DNA from 4 places in the Lysinibacillus sp. CTST325 genome. Region 1 is predicted to be linked to each of the others. Evidence: riboswitches for the same ligand, from Rfam matches in the RefSeq annotation. Region 1 holds a riboswitch; each other region holds the start of a gene.
The links. A riboswitch is a leader RNA that binds a small molecule or an ion and turns the genes downstream of it on or off. The one in region 1 is predicted to bind S-adenosylmethionine.
Positions count from the first base shown of each region.

Region 2: it holds a riboswitch for S-adenosylmethionine, as region 1 does, so the genes downstream of both, metK (methionine adenosyltransferase) here and ACYQ73_RS17525 (O-acetylhomoserine aminocarboxypropyltransferase/cysteine synthase family protein) in region 1, are expected to answer to the same signal.
Region 3: it holds a riboswitch for S-adenosylmethionine, as region 1 does, so the genes downstream of both, metA (homoserine O-acetyltransferase MetA) here and ACYQ73_RS17525 (O-acetylhomoserine aminocarboxypropyltransferase/cysteine synthase family protein) in region 1, are expected to answer to the same signal.
Region 4: it holds a riboswitch for S-adenosylmethionine, as region 1 does, so the genes downstream of both, ACYQ73_RS25715 (bifunctional homocysteine S-methyltransferase/methylenetetrahydrofolate reductase) here and ACYQ73_RS17525 (O-acetylhomoserine aminocarboxypropyltransferase/cysteine synthase family protein) in region 1, are expected to answer to the same signal.

Region 1 covers NZ_BAAFHO010000008.1:52,899-58,129, forward strand. The annotation lists gene ACYQ73_RS17515 (homoserine dehydrogenase) at 1-411, opposite strand, end outside; gene ACYQ73_RS17520 (hypothetical protein) at 955-1,341, opposite strand; gene ACYQ73_RS17525 (O-acetylhomoserine aminocarboxypropyltransferase/cysteine synthase family protein) at 1,678-2,979, opposite strand; SAM riboswitch class I at 3,097-3,209, opposite strand; gene ACYQ73_RS17530 (glycerol-3-phosphate acyltransferase) at 3,673-4,305, shown strand; gene ACYQ73_RS17535 (DASS family sodium-coupled anion symporter) at 4,500-5,231, shown strand, end outside.
Region 2 covers NZ_BAAFHO010000006.1:224,056-229,286, forward strand. The annotation lists gene ACYQ73_RS16065 (alanine/glycine:cation symporter family protein) at 1-228, opposite strand, end outside; gene ACYQ73_RS16070 (alpha/beta hydrolase) at 355-1,161, opposite strand; gene ACYQ73_RS16075 (gamma carbonic anhydrase) at 1,297-1,815, shown strand; gene metK (methionine adenosyltransferase) at 1,986-3,182, opposite strand; SAM riboswitch class I at 3,510-3,627, opposite strand; gene pckA (phosphoenolpyruvate carboxykinase (ATP)) at 4,373-5,231, shown strand, end outside.
Region 3 covers NZ_BAAFHO010000002.1:169,817-175,047, forward strand. The annotation lists gene ACYQ73_RS06275 (hypothetical protein) at 1-257, opposite strand, end outside; gene ACYQ73_RS06280 (hypothetical protein) at 254-859, opposite strand; gene ACYQ73_RS06285 (TSUP family transporter) at 891-1,673, opposite strand; gene ACYQ73_RS06290 (TrmB family transcriptional regulator) at 1,799-2,581, shown strand; gene ACYQ73_RS06295 (nucleotide excision repair endonuclease) at 2,654-3,025, opposite strand; SAM riboswitch class I at 3,221-3,331, shown strand; gene metA (homoserine O-acetyltransferase MetA) at 3,480-4,415, shown strand; gene ACYQ73_RS06305 (GerAB/ArcD/ProY family transporter) at 4,479-5,231, opposite strand, start outside.
Region 4 covers NZ_BAAFHO010000019.1:50,854-56,084, reverse strand. The annotation lists gene metH (methionine synthase) at 1-587, opposite strand, end outside; gene ACYQ73_RS25715 (bifunctional homocysteine S-methyltransferase/methylenetetrahydrofolate reductase) at 580-2,427, opposite strand; SAM riboswitch class I at 2,516-2,614, opposite strand; gene ACYQ73_RS25710 (protoporphyrinogen oxidase) at 2,740-4,128, opposite strand; gene ACYQ73_RS25705 (protoglobin domain-containing protein) at 4,399-5,231, opposite strand, start outside.

The sequences.
Region 1 (5,231 bases):
AACTGGTACACCGCCAGCAGTCGTTGCCTCAAAGCCTACAAAAACACCGTTTGCTTTTGCAAGATCCTGTAGCTCCAAGCCTCGTTTGGCAAACATTACTTTGTTAGCTGTGATGACATGACATTTATGTTCAACAGCGCGCTTTAGATAAGTAAAAGCTGGCTCCTCATTGACGATCGCCTCAAAAACAACCTGCATACCTGGTTCTGCTAAGACTTCATCCATACTAGTTGTCATTAAATGCGCTGTGCCTGGTACACGTTCACGGCTAGTATCTGTAACTAAAATTTTTGCTACTTCTAGCTCAATTCCTAATTTATTTTTAAGCTCTTCTCGCTTTTCGTTTAATATATGGTAAATTCCTTGACCTACCGTTCCAAATCCTAATATAGCTGCCTTTATAGTTGCCATTGTTGTTATTCCCTCCAACTTACATTCCGCAGTTTCATTAAATTTATTTCGTCTCAGCTTAATTCGTACATATTTTGAATTGTGCGCTGACTTTACAAAGCAGGTCAATTTGCCGTGTTTCTAACACTTCGTTTTCAAACAGATATTTAGAATAAGTCATCTGAATGAAGATAAATAAACCTTTGAAACACACACAAATTCAAATAATTCAAAATTCAACTTAAAGAAAATTGTAACGTAAATACTTACATTTCACAAGAAAAATCTTTCTAGGACGGACATTTGTTTTCTGTAGACGTGCAAAGGAAATCGTTTTCATTCCTTTTATTATTTGATTTTTCACTTGAATCTATAATAATTGAACAAATATTGACGAATCTTTATTAATGCCTTTCTTCTATTATATATATGTATGTAAAGACATTCATAAAAATTGTTCTTTTGAAATATATTAATAAAAATTTTTCTGTATATCTTCATCGTCTAATTGAAAAAGCTCATTCCCTGTAGCAGCAGAGAATGAGCCAAAAATATGAGGGATAATTAACTAGCTTTGGCTAGCAATTTATAGCGATATTGTGTTAAAGCTTGTTGTACAAGTCTTATTTCCTCTTGCGTAAAATTTGGTATTGCATACGTACGTTCAACCAATTGAAATGTGCCGTATTTTAAATAGTACTCTGTCGCAGGTAGAGGAATATGATTTGCTCCATAGCTTTCATAAGCTTCGAAAACTTCTTTTACTGTATAGCCTTCCTCTTTGACATAAACCATTTCCTTAAAAGCAGAATGACCAAAGATCTCTTGCCATATACGCTCAACTGACGCAAGTATGTTTTGAATGGACATGTTGTTCACAAACACATGACCTTCATTTAATTCATAAATAAGATAAGATGCAATGTTTTGCGCACTATACACATTTCCCATTTAAAACACTCCTTTATCATCAGTTTTGTAGATAAGAGTAGCTACTGGCTGAGTAACTACTCCTCTTCATATATTTCAAAAGTGGGGGAGCACTTATGAAAACTTAATTAAATTGGTTCTAGGTCGGTAGCCTTTCGAACACTTTTCTTATTCCCTAGTATAAAACAAGGATTTAATTAAGTCAATAATACTTATAAAATTACTAGGTATTAATTTCAGTTATTTCACCAAATGAGGTGAGCGGTTGATGTAGCAACGTTTGACGCATTACCAAATGAGGCCTATCGAATGAGAAAATACGTAAACGCTACAACATTCGCCAATGTATTTTATTTATTAAGCTTCTACTTTTTGTTGCGAAGCTGTTACTTGTTCAATAGCTTGTTCTAAATCTGCAATGATGTCCTCTACTGCCTCTAAACCGATGGATAAGCGAATGAGCGACTCGGTTACGCCAGTTTGGATTAGCTCTTCAGCAGATAGCTGTTGATGTGTAGTAGATGCTGGATGAATAATTAATGATTTCGCATCCCCTACATTTGCTACGTGCGAGAATAATTTCACACTATCGATTAATTTACGCCCTGCTTCACGTCCACCTTTAATACCAAATGTAAGCACTGAACCGAAGCCATTTTTCAAATATTTTTTAGCTAAATTATGAGTAGGGAAATCTTCTAAGCCGTTGTAATTTACATATTCCACAGATGGGTGGTTTCGTAAATATTCAGCTACCGCTAATGCATTTTCATTGTGTTTAGGAATACGCAAATGAAGCGTTTCTAAACCTTGTAATAAATTAAATGCTGCATCTGCACTTAATGTTGGACCAAAGTCGCGTAGTAATTGCACACGCAGTTTTGTGGCGAATGCTGCCTCTGCTGTGTCAATACCATAACGTAAACCGTGATAAGAAGCATCTGGCTCAGTAAAGCCTGGGAAACGTCCACGAGTCCAATCAAACTTCCCTGCATCTACTACAACGCCACCTAAAGTTGTTCCGTGGCCACCAATCCATTTTGTTGCGGAATGAACAACGATATCTGCACCGTAGTCAATTGGTGTAGAGCCATATGGTGAAGCAAATGTGCTATCAATAATTAATGGCAAGCCGTTTTCATGTGCTACGTTTGCTACTGCTTCAATATCGAGTACCTTTAAACTTGGGTTACCGTAAACTTCAGCGAACACGGCCTTTGTTTTATCAGTAATAGCAGCTCGGAAATTTTCTGGATTTGTATCGTCTACAAAAATCGTTTTAATGCCGTAGTTTGGTAGTGTGTTGGCGAATAAATTATAAGTACCTCCGTATAAAGAGCTACCTGCAACGATTTCATCGCCTGCCCCTGCAAGATTTAAAATGGAAAACGCGATAGCTGCTGCACCAGATGAAAGTGCTACTGCTGCTGTACCGCCTTCTAATAAAGCAACGCGTTTTTCAAAAACATCTACAGTTGGGTTTGTAATTCGTGTGTAAATATTGCCGGCTTCCTCTAAGGCAAAAAGACGTTGCGCATGAGCAGTGTCTTTAAAAACGAAAGCCGTTGAGCGATATACCGGTACTGTACGTGATCCTGTTACCGGGTCTGGCTCTTGGCCACCGTGTAACAGCAATGTTTCTGGTTTAAATTTTGTCATTGTATACCTCCAAATGGTTATTTTTTTACGATGGTACCGGAGATGAGGAGGATTTTTTCAGTAGAAAACAAAAACCCTCTTCAGCTAAGAAGAGGGTTGCGGTTGCAAGTTTTCCTCCCCTTATCTGCCAGATCCAATAAGAATCTGTAGGAATTAGCACCTTAGCAAGTTCATCACTTACTGGTTGCCGGGCATCATAGGGCCTATCCCTCCGCCGCTCTTGATAAGAGTATGAGATTCAATTTCCATCGTTGTTACACAGTATAAACATAGACTTTTTCTCTGTCAACACTAAAATTTTATTTTTTCCGAAACTTCTGTCTGCTTTTTTACGTATTACGAACGCATACACTATTTTAGGTATTTAATTGGTTTATCGCCAAAATGTGGGGTTGATTTCCGTTCCGACTGGGCTCTTTCTTAGGGGCGTCCGATAAGCCGCTTCACTCGCGGGTCTCGGGCCAATAGATGTTTTTTGCGCGAAAGCGAAGCGGCAGCGGCAGCGGCAACAACACGATGTTGGTCACGAAGGCGTTATCACAAGACGTGATGGTTTTAGCCTTCGTTCCTCTATCGCTAATCCCCCAAGGAGTTGCCCAGTCTCCACTCCAATCACTTCATGGCATATGTTATAACAAACATCATTCCTAACTTTTAATGATGAGCCTATTTTATTTTGAAAGGAGGACTTTTATGTTAAAAGCCATTATCATTTTTCTTCTTGTTGGTTATTTGATTGGCTGTATTCACGGCTCTAAAGTTGCTCAGTTTTTATCTGGGGTAGATTTAAAAAAGACTGGTCATGGCAATGCAGGTGCCTCTAACGCAACACTTTCCCTTGGTTGGAAATACGGCGTATTAGTTGCACTGATCGATATCGGCAAAGGCGTTGCAGCTATAATCGGCGCACATGCTTATTTAGCAGATATCACACAATTAACAGAAGTACAAGTTTGGCTCTTCACGTATATTGTAGCTGCCGGTGTCATTCTAGGTCATAATTTCCCATTTTATATGGGCTTCAATGGCGGTAAAGGAACTGCTTCAATCATAGGAATATTACTTGCGATTGATTGGAAAATTGGCTTATTTGCACTCATTTTATTTGTTATTTTATCTTTCGTGACGAACTATTTAATTGTCGGTGTACTTGAGTTTTATCTCGTTTTTTGTGCAGCCACATATTTATGGATTCCTGGAACAGTCCCAACGACTATAGCCCTATTACTTTTTGCTATAGCCATCATTTTGCATATCGAAAATATTAAGCGCTTGATGCTAGGAACTGAGCCTAAAGTAACTTCAGCATTCAAAAAGAAAAAATAATATCTTTTTGGATATTTTTGTATTTTCTTTGACCGTATATTTTCTCGCAACTGCCCATTATCGCTATAAACAGAGGGTATTTCACATACTAGTTCTTTTTACAATAAATAGACAAATTAACTTTTCTTAATAAAGCATTTTACTAGCCGATGTTATAGAAAATTACAGTCACGTTTGTAGAAAGGATGAAAGGTATGTCTACTTCTGAACAAGCAAAACCGAAACGTAATTTGAAACCACTCTGGATTGGGTTAGCCTTCGCTTCATTAATCATCATTATTTTTTTACCTAACAACGGCGATTTACCTGTAGCTGGACAACGAGCTTTGGCTATTTTAGCTTTCGCGGTCATCCTTTGGGTTACAGAAGCAGTATCCTATCCTGTTAGCTCTGCCATGATTATTGCTCTCGTAACAACCTTACTAGGGCTAGCTCCGTCAATGGACGATCCGACGAGAGAGCTAGGAACATCGGATGCCTTAAAATTAGCATTAAGCGGATTTAGTAATTCTGCAGTTGCACTAGTAGCCGCAGCTCTTTTCTTAGCGGCAGCTATGCAAATTACCAATTTACATAAACGGCTTGCGCTATGGATACTTTCACTAGTAGGAACAAAAACGAAAGCCATTGTATTCGGTGCTATTTTAGTATCTATTGCACTCGCATTCTTTGTCCCTTCTGCTACTGCACGTGCAGGCGCAGTTGTGCCAATACTACTTGGAATGGTAGCAGCATTTGGTTTACCACGTGATAGTCGACTTGCTGCTCTACTTGTCATTACCTCGGTGCAAGCCGTCTCTATTTGGAATATCGGTATTAAGACGGCTGCAGCTCAAAATATGGTCGCTTTAAACTTCATCAAAGAACAGTTTGGTGTGGATATTTCTTGGGGTGCTTGGTTACTTTATGCTGCCCCCTTCTCAATC
Region 2 (5,231 bases), on a different contig from region 1:
AATATTACCTGTACCTACTCGACCAGATAATGCGATAGACATCGCTTGGAAAGATGAAATCCCTTTATCCGATTTTTCGCCTTTAAACATTAAAACAAACATATCTTTAATGTGTCTTACTTGTAGGAACCGCGTAATAATTGAAAAGAAGAGCCCAATTAACAAAATGCCATAAATAAACCACGGTCCCCATAAAATCTCATTAATTTTCCCAACGATTGTTTCCATTTTACCCCTCCAATGTGAAAAATATAACTTTAAGTCATTATAGTATTACACTTTTCTGAAAATTACAACATTATATTCAAGTAATAAAAAGTTAGTAATTTTCTAGTTAATTGGAGAGGTAATTCACTATTCAATTATATAGCCAATTCTTCGAAGAGCATTATTAATAAAATCACGTATATAAACAAAAATCTCGTCACGCTCTACTTCATGAAATAGATTATGATAACAGTTTTCCCATTCTTTGAATTGAAACTCTGTAAACTCCATTTGATGAAGCCAATTACGTGTTTGTTTAGTTTCAGTAATTTTATCTTTTTCAGCTGTCATAACTAACATCGGCATATTAGGGAATTCAGCCTTAGGCAATAACACTAAATTACGCATCATTTGCTGTAGTTCTCGATACCATTTCACTGAAACAACGGACGAAAAAGGAACCTCATCTTTCATCTCATCTCTACCTTCTACACTGCGCGTTAACGATTCTAATGTAATTTCATGGGTCAGCTTCACATTGGCAGTCAGGGCACTTAAACTAGTTAAAGCATTTGATAGTTTACCTGGCAATAGCTTTAACTGAAGCCAAGGTGAAGTTATGATAATCCCTGCGCATTCATATTTTCGTTTTTGCATGGTATGTAGTAATAGAGTCGCACCAAGCCCATGTCCTATTAAAAACACGGGTAAATTATACGAAAAAGCATTCTCCATTAAATGCCTTGTATATTTGTTGTATTCTTTAAAATCTTCATCGTGAACACGAGAAAATCCTACATTTACTCCATGATTAGGTAAATCCCCCATAACTATGTGGAAGCCTTCCAATCTAAGTTTTTCAATAAGCCATGCATACCATCGGTGATTTTCATATGCACCATGAAGAATAGCAACCACAGCCTTTGCTTGTCCATCAGCTTCCCATTTCCACATTTCACATAGTCCTCCTAAAAAATAATTACACAATGATTATATCGGAATATCTAGCTCATTTTAATTTTATATTTCCATCAAGTTGCGTATTTGATACGATAATATTACATCATAGAAAGAAAAGAGGCGATCCTAATGATCTATCCATTTAAAGGTAAAAAGCCAAATATCGATCCATCCGTTTTTATTGCCGATTATGCAACCGTTACTGGTGACGTTACAATAGGTGCTGAAACAACGATTTGGTTTAACACAGTTATTCGAGGGGATGTATCACCAACAATTATAGGAAAAAGAGTTAGTATTCAAGACCTCTGTTGCTTACATCAAAGCCCCAAATATCCATTAATTATTGAAGATGAAGTAACAGTAGGACATCAAGTAACTTTACATAGCTGCACGATTCGAAAAAAAGCCTTAATAGGTATGGGCTCTATAGTATTAGACGGAGCGGAGATTGGTGAGGGTGCATTCATAGGAGCGGGTAGTCTTGTACCTCCGGGCAAAGTCATTCCTCCAAATAGCTTAGCACTAGGCCGTCCTGCAAAGGTTGTAAGAGAATTAAATGATGAAGATAAAGAAGATATGGAACGCATCATACGTGAATATGTAGAAAAGGGTCAATACTATAAATCTCTTCAACCAAAAAATTAATTTAACTAAATCAAAGCAGCTCCACATTTGCTCGAGCAATCGAGCCATACATGAGTAGGAGCTTATTTTTTCGTTAAAAACAGTGAAAGGGGCTATTTAAATGTTGAGCCCCTTTCTGTAATAGTATTTTAAAATATTTTTCCAGCTACTTCATTGCTTTAGCTGAATAGTTATAAACCTGCTTTTTCTTTTAATGCGTCAGCTTTGTCTGTTTGTTCCCAAGGTACATTTAAATCTGTACGACCGAAGTGACCATATGCGGCAGTTTGCTTATAAATAGGACGACGAAGGTTAAGCATTTTAATAATCCCCGCTGGGCGTAGATCAAATAGCTCGCGTACCCATTTTACAATTTCACTTTCCGTAACTTTTCCTGTTCCGAATGTATCAACAGCTATAGATACGGGTTGAGCAACACCAATCGCATAAGCTAGTTGCACTTCAGCTCGATCAGCTAAACCAGCAGCTACGATATTTTTTGCCACATAGCGTGCTGCATATGCCGCTGAACGGTCTACCTTAGTTGCGTCCTTACCTGAGAAAGCACCTCCACCATGACGTGCATAGCCACCGTATGTATCAACGATGATTTTTCGTCCAGTTAGACCAGCATCCCCTTTAGGACCACCAATTACGAAACGGCCAGTTGGGTTGATGAAATATTTAGTATCGGCATCTAGTAATTCACTTGGAACAACTGGAGCAATAACGAATTCTTTTAAGTCTGCTTGAATTTGCTCAAGTGTAGCTTCTTCATCATGCTGTGTTGAAATTACAATCGTATCAACGTGAACTGGTACATTGTTTTCATCATATTCAACTGTTACTTGCGTTTTTCCATCTGGACGTAAATATGCTAGTTCACCAGATTTACGTACTTCCGTTAAACGACGAGCTAATTTATGCGCTAAACTAATTGGTAATGGCATAAGCTCTGGCGTTTCATTACATGCATAACCGAACATTAAACCTTGGTCACCTGCGCCAATTGCTTCAATGTCAGCGTCTGTCATAGAGCCTTCACGCGCCTCTAATGCTTGGTCAACACCTTGAGCAATATCAGGTGATTGCTCGCCAATAGCAACAAGTACTGCTAGGTTTTCAGCATCAAAGCCGTATTTTCCACGTGTATAACCGATTTCTGCTACAGTATCACGAACGATACCTTTAATATCTACATAAGTAGAAGTAGTAATTTCTCCTGCTACTAATGCTAAGCCTGTTGTTACTGTTGTTTCACACGCTACACGCGCGTTTGGATCTTCTGCTAAAATAGCATCTAAAATGGCATCCGAAATTTGGTCACAAATTTTGTCTGGATGTCCTTCTGTTACACTCTCTGATGTAAAAAGTCGACGGTTTGTCATTTGATTTTCCTCCTATTACTTTTACAAATAATATTTGCGAATTAATACGGTACTCATTACCCATGTCAAGTTCGCCCCTAAGGATTGAACTCTCAAGCCGTTGTTGCTGTCGTTGCACGTTTGCACAAGTAAAACAATTGTTGCTGTCACTACGCTTTCGCACAAATAAACAGCTGCTGCTTTTAACACGAGGATTTTCGAAAGATCCGTCATTATAATAAGGAAAGGACTGTACACTTACCTTTAATTCGTTTTTAACAATAAAAAAAATCCTTTTCTCACGCTTACTTAACATGAGGAAAGGAATAATGACTTCGTAACCTTTCACTCTTATCGTTCAAGGGGTTCCCCTTGCATCAGATTGGCACCAGCGCATGTCGTGAAATGATTCATGCAGGTTGCCGGGTTTCACAGGGCCTGACCCTCCACCAGCTCGGGATAAGAGTATCCGTTCAATATCTCATAATACGTAAAAGGTCGAACATTGTCAAATATTTTTATCTTCCTTCAGCGAGTCGCTGAAATAGAGGAACTCCGTCTAAGAACGCCACGTCCTTTGGCAATTCATCTACAAAAAACATCTGTTGCTGTCGCTACGTTTGCACTTCGCTTTCGCGCAAAAAACATTTGTTGGCCTAAAGCCTCCGGACGAAAATTATGCCATGGCATAATTGATTGTATTCTTATAAAGAAAGTATGGGTTTTATACAGAAACTAAATTGCATAATATTGTAAATTAAAACAAAATAATCCCTACTCTCCACCTCACATCATGTGTTAACATATGTGTAACCCTTTACAGCACATTTTGTAGCAAAAGCAAAGCGTTAGCTACAGAACATGTGGTGGATGAATATGATTGTAGCCCCTTTTTAGTCGAAGACAAGCTCCAACTAATAAAAAAACAAGCTAAAACTTCACATCCTGTGCGAACCCCATGTTAGCCAAAAGCTTCCAAACACAATTTTGCTGTGTCGAAAGTGAATGTGTAATCACTTATAAATAGGGTAAAAAGCATTATCAAAACGAATAAATTTACTTTTTGTCGTTTTCTTGAAAAGTAATAAAATCTGAAAAATAATTTCTGAATTAGTATAGATTATTTAAGCAATTGTGTTATACTATTTTTGAAATTAAGAAAATCTCCCCAGACTCAAGGGAATACTATAAAAAAGGATGGTATTTAATCGATGAATTCAGTAGAAATTGCAAACGAACTGAAGGAATTATTAAACGGCGGTAACATTAATGTTCAACTTTCAGTACCACAATTAGCTGAAAAAGCTACATCTCGTGGTGAAGCTATGTTAACAGTAGATGGCGCAGTTCGTGCAGAAACTGGCAAATACACTGGTCGTTCACCTAAAGATAAATATACGGTAGAAGAAGATAGCACAAAAGATAAAATTGACTGGGGCAAAGTTAACCGACCAATTTCTTCTGAAGTGTTCGATAACTTATATGTAAAAGTAGTAAAATATTTAAAAGAACGTGACGAATTATTCGTATTCAAAGGCTTTGCTGGTGCTGACAAAGATTCGCAATTAAGCATCCAAGTCATCAATGAATATGCTTGGCACAATCTTTTCGCTCATCAATTATTTATCCGTCCAACTAAAGAAGAATTAGCTTCTCATGTTGCTGACTTCACAGTTATTTCAGCTCCTAACTTTAAAGCAGATCCTGCTATTGATGGCACTGCTTCTGAAACATTCATCATTGTATCACTTGAAAAGAAAATTATCCTAATCGGTGGTACTGAATACGCTGGTGAAATCAAAAAATCTATTTTTGGTATTATGAACTACTTGTTACCACAACAAGGCATCCTTTCAATGCACTGCTCAGCAAACGTTGGTGAAGCTGGTGATGTTGCATTATTCTTCGGTTTATCTGGTACTGGTAAAACTACTTTATCAGCTGATCCTGACCGTAAGCTTATCGGTGACGATGAACACGGTTGGTCTGATAACGGTGTATTCAACATTGAGGGCGGTTGCTATGCAAAAACAATTAACCTTTCTGCTGAAAAAGAACCAGAAATCTACA
Region 3 (5,231 bases), on a different contig from region 1:
GAACGTTCGAAATCGCGGATAGAATCATCAAAATCGTGGATAGTGCCTCTGGATTGATGGATAAAGCCTCCAAAGTGACGGATAGACCCTCCGGAGCGACGGAAGGAATCGCTGAAGCGACGGATGAAACCTTCGAAGTGAAGGAAAGAACCACTGAAACGACGGATAGAACTTGAAGCGACGGAAGGACCCTCCGGAGCGACGGAAAGAATCACTGAAGCGACGGATAAAACCTCCAAAGTGACGGAAAGAATCACTGAAACGACGGATAGAACTTGAAGTGACGGATAGACCCTCCGGAGCGACGGAAGGAATCGCTGAAGCGACGGATGAAACCTTCGAAGTGACGGAAAGAACCACTGAAACGACGGATAGAACCACTGAAACGACGGATAGAACTTGAAGCGACGGAAAGAATCACTGAAGCGACGGAAGGACCCTCCGGAGCGACGGATAGAACTTGAAGTGAAGGAAAGAACCTCCGAAGCGACGGATGAAACCTTCGAAGTGACGGGAAGAAACACTGAAACGACGGATAGAACTTGAAGCGACGGAAGGACCCTCCGGAGCGACGGAAAGAATCACTGAAGCGACGGATGAAACCTCCAAAGTGACGGAAAGAATCACTGAAACGACGGATAGAACTTGAAGTGAAGGAAAGACCCTCCGGAGCGACGGAAGGAATCGCTGAAGCGACGGATGAAACCTTCGAAGTGAAGGAAAGAATCACTGAAACGACGGAAAGCCCCTCCGAAATGATGAATAGAACGTCCGAAATCGTGGATTGAACCCCAAAAAATCGTGGATGAAACCTCTGAAATGACGAATAGCCTCTCCAAAATAAAGGAATAGAAGCCAAAGTTTTGTCGACAAGCAAAGACGCCGTAGAACTAGATATCTACGGCGTTTTTTATGTAATCATAAGCATTTTTAGTTAACAAAGTAATCGTTACGATAATAAATAATACGCGAACAAAGCCGCTCCCTTTTTTAATTGCCATACGTGAGCCTACCATTGCACCAGCAATTTGAGCGATACCCATGAGTAAACCATAAGCATAATGAATCTGACCTAAGTAGGCGAACATTAAAAGTCCGGCAAAATTACTTGCTAAGTTTAAAAATTTCGCATTTCCTGCTGCCTTTAAGAAATCGAAGCCGACTAATAAAAAGCTAAAGATTAAAAATGAGCCAGTTCCTGGACCAAGAAACCCATCATAAAACCCAATGGTAAATAACAACAGCATGAATAGGACTAAGTGCGTAAACTTTAAATTTTTGACTGCAGCTACTGAACCCCAATCTTTTTTAAAGATTGTATAGACAGCAACAGCAGCAAGCATTATAAGCATGAGTGGTTTTAGTAATTCAGGATTGATTAAATGGACAGTCCAAGCCCCAAAAAGTGATCCTATAAAGGCTAGGGGAAAGTATTTGATAACTGACCGAATTTCTAGCTGACCAGAACGATAAAAAGAAATGGTTGATGTCAAAGAACCCATGGTGCCGGCAAGTTTATTAGTTGCTACGGCTGCTGCTGGATTTAAACCAGCAAACATAAGGGCAGGTAATGCGATTAAGCCACCACCGCCAACGACCGCATCCACAAAGGCGGCTAAAAATCCAAAAGATATTAATAATATGACTACATTTAAATCTACTTCAAATAGCATGTTTACACCTCTTTAGATAGTTACTACTGAAATAGTAACTAAATTTCACGAGGCTGTAAAGACTAATTTTTTTGTTGGCTTATCATCATAGCCTTAACTTATAATAAAGGAAACGGAGGGATCGAATGGTTGAATTAATCGCCCAATTAAAAGAACTGGGATTCACAGAATATGAAGCAAAGGCCTATACTGCACTCGTCCAAAATAGTCATGTTAGTGCTTATCAAGTAAGTAAAAACTCCGGTATCCCTCGTGCAAGAATATACGACATACTTGATGTACTTGTTGAAAAAGGGTTAGTACTGAAAGAAGAAACGGCAGATCAAACGACATACTCTTCCATACCTGTCGCTGTGTTTTTACAACAAATTCAGCAACGCTGGCAATCTAACTTCTCGTCGATTAGTGATCGATTAGAAAAGTTGGAGGTAAATGAGCAGGAAGCGGAGCATAAGGTTGTCACGTTAAAAGGAAAAGAGGCAATCGTCAATTATTGTCAGTCTTTATTAAAAAAAGCGGAGAAAAAAGTCTTATTATCCATGTGGGAAGATATGTATGAAGAATTGCGGGAAGATATACATGAGGTAGCGAAGCATATCCCTGTTCATGGAATTACCTTGTATGTGGAGGACCATTTAGCTTCCGTTGACCAACACCGTATCACTCGCTATACGAGGAATGCGTCTACACCTCATTGGTTTATTTTATCGGTAGATGGCAAGCAAATGATTTATGGTCACTCTCCTTCAAATCAGGAAACGGCTTTTATTACCAATGATCCTGTTCATATCTATTTATTAGAGGATTATGTATGGCATGACGTGCTTGTTAACCGCCTTTTAAAGCGCGATGATACGGAGCTTGAGGAATGGATTACTAAAGAACGTAAAGCATTTTTCTTAGAATGAAAGTATTGAAAAAGAATCTGCAAGCCGTCATGTACATTACAGAAGGCGAGCAGATTCTTTTTTCGTTACATATTAATAAAATACTTTATCAACATTGTATTTAGCGCGGAATGAATTGATCGCGTACGTTTCGTAAATTTCACGTTCCATTGGATCTTCCACTTCATACACTTCAATTTTGAAAATTTCATCACGATGATTTTTCATTGGTGACACATTGTCCTCAAAATGCTTTTTAATACGTTGACGAATTTTACGTGCTTTACCTACAAATAATAGTTCGTTCTGTTCATTGTAGAATAAGAAAATACCACCGTTTTCACGAGTGATTTTATGGAAGTCGATAAAACCATGGTATGGTGTGATTGGCACATCTCCAGGCTTTAAATCTTGTTCGCGTTGGCGAATTACTAAATCTGGTTTTGGAAATTCAATTTTAATCAAACTATTCACGTTCCTCTCTGTTACTAAAGGTATATGTTAACATAAGTACAGCATGTTTACCATCAAATAATGAATGTAAACATTCAAGATTAGTGTTAAACAAATTACATAATGACATGCATGATTAATAACAAAATATTCTATGTATTATTGATATTCTTAATTGTTCATGTTACAATTCTTTTTAATTAAATAATCTTATCATGAGAAGTTGAGGGATTTGGCCCGATGACACTTCAGCAACCTCTAACGAGAGTTAGAAAGGTGCTAATTCCAGCAAAGGATTTGTCCTTTGAGAGATAAGAGTGAACGTGGAAAAATCCTTCTCATTCTATCTCATATGGAATGTGGGGGATTTTTTAATTTTATCGTTTGACATAATGAACTTTGCGCAGGGCCCGTGCATTGATTAATTGATTTTAACAGAGAGAAATAAAAGAGAGGGGAATGCAAGATGCCAATTAATATTCCGAAAAACTTACCAGCTGGAGAACATTTACGTGAGGAAAAAATCTTCGTCATGGAAGAAGATAGAGCAAAAACTCAACAAATTCGTCCGTTAAATATATTAATTTTTAACTTAATGCCAGAAAAAGAAAAAACAGAACTGCAATTACTTCGTTTATTGGGGAATACACCTTTACAAGTAAATATTACATTTTTAAATACTGCTACACATGAATCGAAAAATGTCAGTAAATCACATTTACAGTTATTTTACACGACCTTCAATCAAATTCGTCATCGCCGCTATGACGGCATGATTATTACGGGTGCACCAGTAGAAAAAATGGAATTTGAAGAAGTGAACTACTGGCAGGAAATTTCAGAAATTATGGATTGGTCCAAGACAAACGTAACATCTGTTTTACATATATGTTGGGGTGCACAGGCGGCGTTATACCATCATTACGGTATCGGTAAAATTGGGCTTCCTGCTAAATGCTCAGGTGTGTATTCTCATGTCATTACGGATTTAACAGTGGATTTAGTTCGTGGCTTTAGTGATTTATTTACGGCACCACATTCACGTTATACATCCGTATCAATTGATGAAGTACTTAGCCATCCTGATTTACGATTACTATCGTATTCTGAAGATGCTGGTGTTTTTATTGTGCAATCTAAGGATAATAAAAACATTATGATTACGGGTCATCTCGAATATGATGCAACGACTTTAGCTGATGAGTATAGTCGTGATGTTGCGAAAGGATTAGATATTGATGTCCCTGTGAATTACTTCCCACAAGATAATCCAGCAAATGAACCGATTAATTCATGGCGTGCCCATACACATTTATTATTCTCGAATTGGTTGAACTACTATGTTTACCAAGAAACACCATACGAATGGGATTTTGTTGATGAAATTGAATATCATATTTAATATCTCAAATAAAAATGATGACCTTGTTATTACAGGGTCGTCATTTTTTTCGCATTTAAGCTGTTAATTTTCTGATGAATTGTTATTTTTATCACTGTTTGGAGTATTGCCGGTATCGCTATCATTTTGTGTAGTATTGCTACTACTATCAATTTGAGAAGAATTATCGTTATTACTAGTACTTTCATTTTGAGTAGCATTACCGGTGTTGCTACTACTTGCATTTTGAGAAGAATTGCTATTACTATCAATTTGAGAAGAATTATCGTTATTACTATTACTTGTACTTTGAGTAGCATTTCCGGTATTGTCGCTACTTACATTTTGAGAAGAATTATCGTTATTACTATTACTAGTACTTTGAGTAGCATTTCCGGTATTGTCGCTACTTACATTTTGAGAAGAATTATCGTTATTACTATTACTTGTACTTTGAGTAGCATTTCCGGTATTGTCGCTACTTACATTTTGAGAAGAATTATCGTAATTACTTTTACTCGTATTTTGAGAAGAATTTCTGGCATCGCTATTACTATCACTTTGAGTAGAATTATCGTTATTACTACTACTTGTACTTTGAGAAGAATTTCCGGTATTGTCGCTACTTACATTTTGAGTACAATTTCCGTTATTATTACTTGCATTTTGAGAAGTATTTCCGGCATTGATACTACTATTAGTTTGAGTAGAATTATTGTTATTACTACTACTTGTACTTTGAGTAGCATTTCCGGTATTACTGCTACTATCACTCTGAGTAGAAGTATCGTTATTATTGCTACCTGCACCTTGTGTAGCATTTCCGTTATTACTACC
Region 4 (5,231 bases), on a different contig from region 1:
ATTGTTCCAGATATCATCACGGGAAGCTCTTTTTCAGTTGCCTTAAAAGCACGAGATATCCCCAATGTTCCTGCCTTAACATTCAACATATCCTGACTAGTTTCTAGCAACAGAACGTCCGCTCCGGCTTCGATTAATGCCTTTGCTTGAACATAGAAGTTTTCCTCTAACTCATCAAATGTAATACCACCTGTAACCGATAAGGTTTTTGTAGTTGGTCCCATAGCTCCCGCTACAAAACGTGGCCAATCGGATGTTGAAAACTCATCTACTACTTTGCGAGCAATTTCTACAGCACGTTTGTTAATTTCTTCTGCCTTCGCACCTAGATCATATTCATTTAATACAAGTGGTGTACCTCCAAATGTATTTGTACAAATAATATCTGCTCCAGCCTCTAAATATTTGCTATGAACCTTTTCAAGCACATCTGGTCTAGTTAGCACAAGATTTTCATTACAGCCATCATATTCCTCGCCGCCAAAATCCTCTGCCGATAAATTTTCATTTTGTAGCATTGTTCCCATTGCGCCATCAAGAATTAATATTCGTTTCTCTAGTTGCTCTTCAATTATGTGCTTAGCCATTTATACTTACCCCTTTTTTCTGTTCATCCAATTGCTCAATAAATTTCATTAATTCTAGCGTCATATCGTAGCGTAAAAATGGTGTGATGAGGTAAATACCATTGAAATATTCCGCTGCTACTTCTACTAATTCTTTAGCAATTGCAATTCCTTCTAGTGTTGCGCGTTCCTTATCATCGCCACAAACCTTCATACGTGCTAACGCATCATCAGATAGTTTGATGCCTGGCACTTCATGATGTAAGAACTCTGCACTTTTATAGCTCGTTACTGGCATAATGCCTATATAAATTGGTGTTTCTAAATGCTTTGTCGCCTCGTAAATTTCCACGATTTTTTCCTTTGAATAAACAGGCTGTGAAATAAAATAATCTGCCCCATGTTCAATTTTCTTTTCTAATCGAGAGACAGCGCGATCTAATACACGTACGTTAGGATTAAATGCAGCCGCTACAGAGAAATTCGCCTTTTTACGAAGCGGTTTCCCTGAGAACGATACACCCTCATTTAACTGTTTTATTAATTGGATTAGCTCCATTGAGGAGACGTCATAAACGCTAGTTGCTCCTGGGAAATCGCCTACCTTTGTCGGATCTCCAGTAACTGCTAAAATATCATGAATCCCTAGTGCATTTAGTCCCATTAAATGTGATTGAAGACCAATTAAATTACGATCTCGGCATGTTATATGGGTTAACGGGCGTACCCCATGCGTTTCTTTCAGTAAGGCACCCATTGCGACATTACTAATTCTTGGAGAAGCAAGAGAGTTATCGGCCATCATGACTACATCTGCGCCCGCCTCATATATTTTTTTTGCCCCTTCAATAAAGCCTTCAATTTCTAAATGTCTTGGTGTATCTAACTCCACAATAACCGAGCGTTCACGTTTTACTTTTTCATGTAATGGCTCATAATTTGCTGGCTCTGCCTCACGGACAACCTCTACTTTTTCTGGCTTTGCATACTTTTCCTCAACCGGGGATAGCTCCTCTAAGTACTTTTTCGCTGCAGCAATATGCTTTGGAGTCGTACCACAACAGCCACCAATTAAACGTACCCCCTGATCACGAAGCTCTACAGCTGCTCGACCAAAATAATCTGCCTCCGACTCATAAACGACACGCCCATCCTCCAAATCAAGAAGAGAGGCGTTCGGATACGCTGACATAAATGCCTTCTCAGGAAGCTCTACTCCTTCAAATGCTTGGATAGTATGGTGAGGGCCTAAGCGACAGTTAACACCTACGATATCAGCACCTAACGCTTCAAGTTTATGTAAGGCGCTATTTAAGCTCATTCCATTTTGTAATATTCCTGGTTCGTGCATAGAAACTTGAGCAATAATCGGTAATTTCGTTTTAGCTCGTAGCATTGTTAAAGTCGCCGTTAGCTCTTCAAAATCATAATATGTTTCAAGTAAAAGGCCATCAGGATTTCCTGCAAGTAAAACAGTTGCCTGCTCATCAACGGTTGCTAAAATTTCCTCTAACGTTGCATCACTTTTTCGAATACCACGGATTCCCCCAATAGTACCTAAGACAAATTGTTCACCATCTGCCGCTGCACGTTTTGCAATCGTTATAGCGGCTTCATTAAACTGCTGTACACGAGACTCCAACCCATAGCGGGCTAATTTTATGGCATTAGCCCCATAAGTATTCGTCTGAATAATATCAGCACCAGCTGCAATATATTCTCTATGAATCTTTTCAATTAATTCAGGTCTCTGTACATTCATTTCCTCATGACAGTACTCCAAGCCATAGCCGTATAAAACCGTACCAATTGCACCATCCGCTGTAAGAACATGCGTTTTTAACCTTTCAAGCAATCCCATAAAACTAACCTCTCTTCCTTAATCTTTAAAATAAAAAAAGCCTTCTTTCATAAAAAAAGAAGGCTTTTACGTTTCGTAATTGTTTTCCTTCTCATCTTCGACACACGGTCTTCTGGATTTAGCACCTGACAATAAGTTGGTTGCTGAAGCTTCATAGGGCCAGTCCCTCTGCTTCTCTTGATAAGAATTTAGTATGAATTTTTTAAATAATTAAAAGAATCATATCGTTTACGAACGATAGAGTCAAGACTATTTCACTGAACGAAGGATAATTTTTACGAAATTTATAATATTTTGATTTATATCAAACAATTACGATAGTTTTTCTACAAGCTCCTGACCAATTTTTTTACCATTTTGAATACATGCACCTATGCCTACCCCAAAATAAGAGCATCCCGCTATTGATAAATTTGGATAGTTTTTCTCGAGCTCTCGTAAGAGACCTTGCAACGCTTCACGATGTGCCAAGTCGTACTTCGGCATCTGGTCGATCCATTTTGTCACGTCAACTACAGTTGGTTTTTCCTCAATCCCCAAGCTTTTTCTTACGTCCTCTAGAGCTACAACTGCTAACTCTTCATCCGACATCATACGCAATTTCCCATACTCAGGGTTAATGCTCTTATAAAAAAGTCGTACAAGTAATTTCCCTTCTGCTGAAGTGTGTTTCCACTTGCGACTTGTCCACGTTGCTGCATTACAGATAACATCCGAATTATGTGACACAATATAGCCTGTTCCATCTGCTGGTAATCTATTATCGGGAACATCAAATCCTAAATAAATCGTAATGGCGGATGCAGTATTAAATTGTTCAAAATAGCCGTTCAAAGATTCATCCTGTAATAAGCTTTGTACCGCTTCATTTGGCAGTGCCAATACAACATGATTCGCTTCAATCATTTTACCGTTTGCTAACGTAACAGCGTATAGATTCTCCTGCTTTTTAACACTAGTAGTGGCAATCCCTTTTATAATTTCTACATCCGTTAACGTTTCTTCAAGTCGATCAATTAGTGATGATAAACCATTTTTAAATGAAATAAATTTTTTATTAGCGGCTTTCACAAATTGTTCCCTGTTTGCATCGAAACCTTTAATAATACTACCGTAATCGTTTTTGTAATCAATTAAATACGGTAAAGTGGAAGCAATTGAAAGTTGATTTAAATCTCCAGAATATACACCTGCAAGTACCGGTGCTATTTGGTTTTGAACAAGCTCCTCACCTAAATAATACGTTAAAAATTCCCCAATCGAGCTTTCCTTTGTAAACCTTTCATTCGGCATTGTTAAATCCTTTAATGCTTCTTTTTTACCTTCCTCTGATACAAGCGTGCTTTCCTCAAGAGATTGTAAGCTCATAGGAATACCGAACGTTGAGTCTGCTGGGATGGCATGTAGCTCATTATTTGTGTAAATATACGAAATACCTGTTTCGTTGTACACAAGATTTTGTTCAAAATTTAGTTCCTCTACTAACTCCATGACACCTTTATGACGCGCTACAATAGAATCTGCTCCAGTTTCCATGATGAATCCTTGTTCATATGCAGAGTGAAGCTTGCCACCAAGGTATGTATTTTTTTCAACAAGTACAAGTTTTACATCTAAGTTTTTCTCCTGAACTTGGCGTTGTAAATAATGCATCGTACACAATCCCGTAATTCCGCCACCTAATACAACAACTGTTTTCATATTAACCGCCCCTATTTTTAGTTCTTTATTTAGTATAAACTTTTTTTATCGAAAATTACGTTCAACCCTTTACAAATTTAGCAAAAATGGAGCTATCCAGCACATTGGACAGCTCCATTTTTTTCATATTCAAATAGCCTATATTCGCTAGAGGCTTTTATCTCCATAACGGAAATTATATATAAACAGTTAATATAGTGTTATTTGTGCCTTAAAGTGTGTAGCAAAATAGGAAACAACAATTTTCTTTGCCTTTTGCTTTTCTCTAAATTAATTTAAATTTTGTGCAAAGCTAGCTAGTTTTCCAGCTGAGTTTTTCACTTCGTTAAAGGCAATACCTAATTCACTTAGTACTTCTACTATTGCTTGTACTTCTTTTTCCATCTGACCATTTTGGTCTTTAGCCTCGGTCATAGCTTCTAATATGTTAGTAAATTGTCCTTCCGTTTGAACCATATTTTCCTCACCAGAGGCTACCTCTTCTTGAATATTACTAAGCGAATGAACAAGTTTATCTGTCCGTTCATTCGTTTTATGTAGTAACGTTGCTACCGATGTGACAGATTCCTTTGTTTGAATCGATAGTTTTCTCACTTCATCTGCAACAACACTAAAGCCTTTGCCCGCTTCTCCAGCACGAGCCGCTTCTATTGCCGCATTTAAAGCCAACAAGTTCGTTTGATTAGCAATATTTGTCACAACGTTCATAATCGATTCCATTTCCTTTGACATATCTGTCAACTGTGCAATATTTTCCGCTATATCATCAAGCGAATAAATAATATTACTCATATTTTGCGATTGACTCTTTAACCGTTCACGACCTTCTAATGCCTGACTCTCAGCCATAGTCGACACTTGAAGTGATTTTTTCGCTAGTTGTTTAATTTCCTCTGATTGTCCACTTAAGCGATGAAATGAATTGTTCGTTTCATGAGATATTGTGGCAAGACCTTCCGAAGACTCCACGATTTCTTGCTCTATCGCTTCTTTTCTACGTTCCATTTTTTCATGATGTTGCTCAATTGTGTGCTCAAACGCCTCTAAAACCAATTGTTGCTCAAAATTAGAAATTTTTGAGATAGCTCGAATTGTATTAAGCT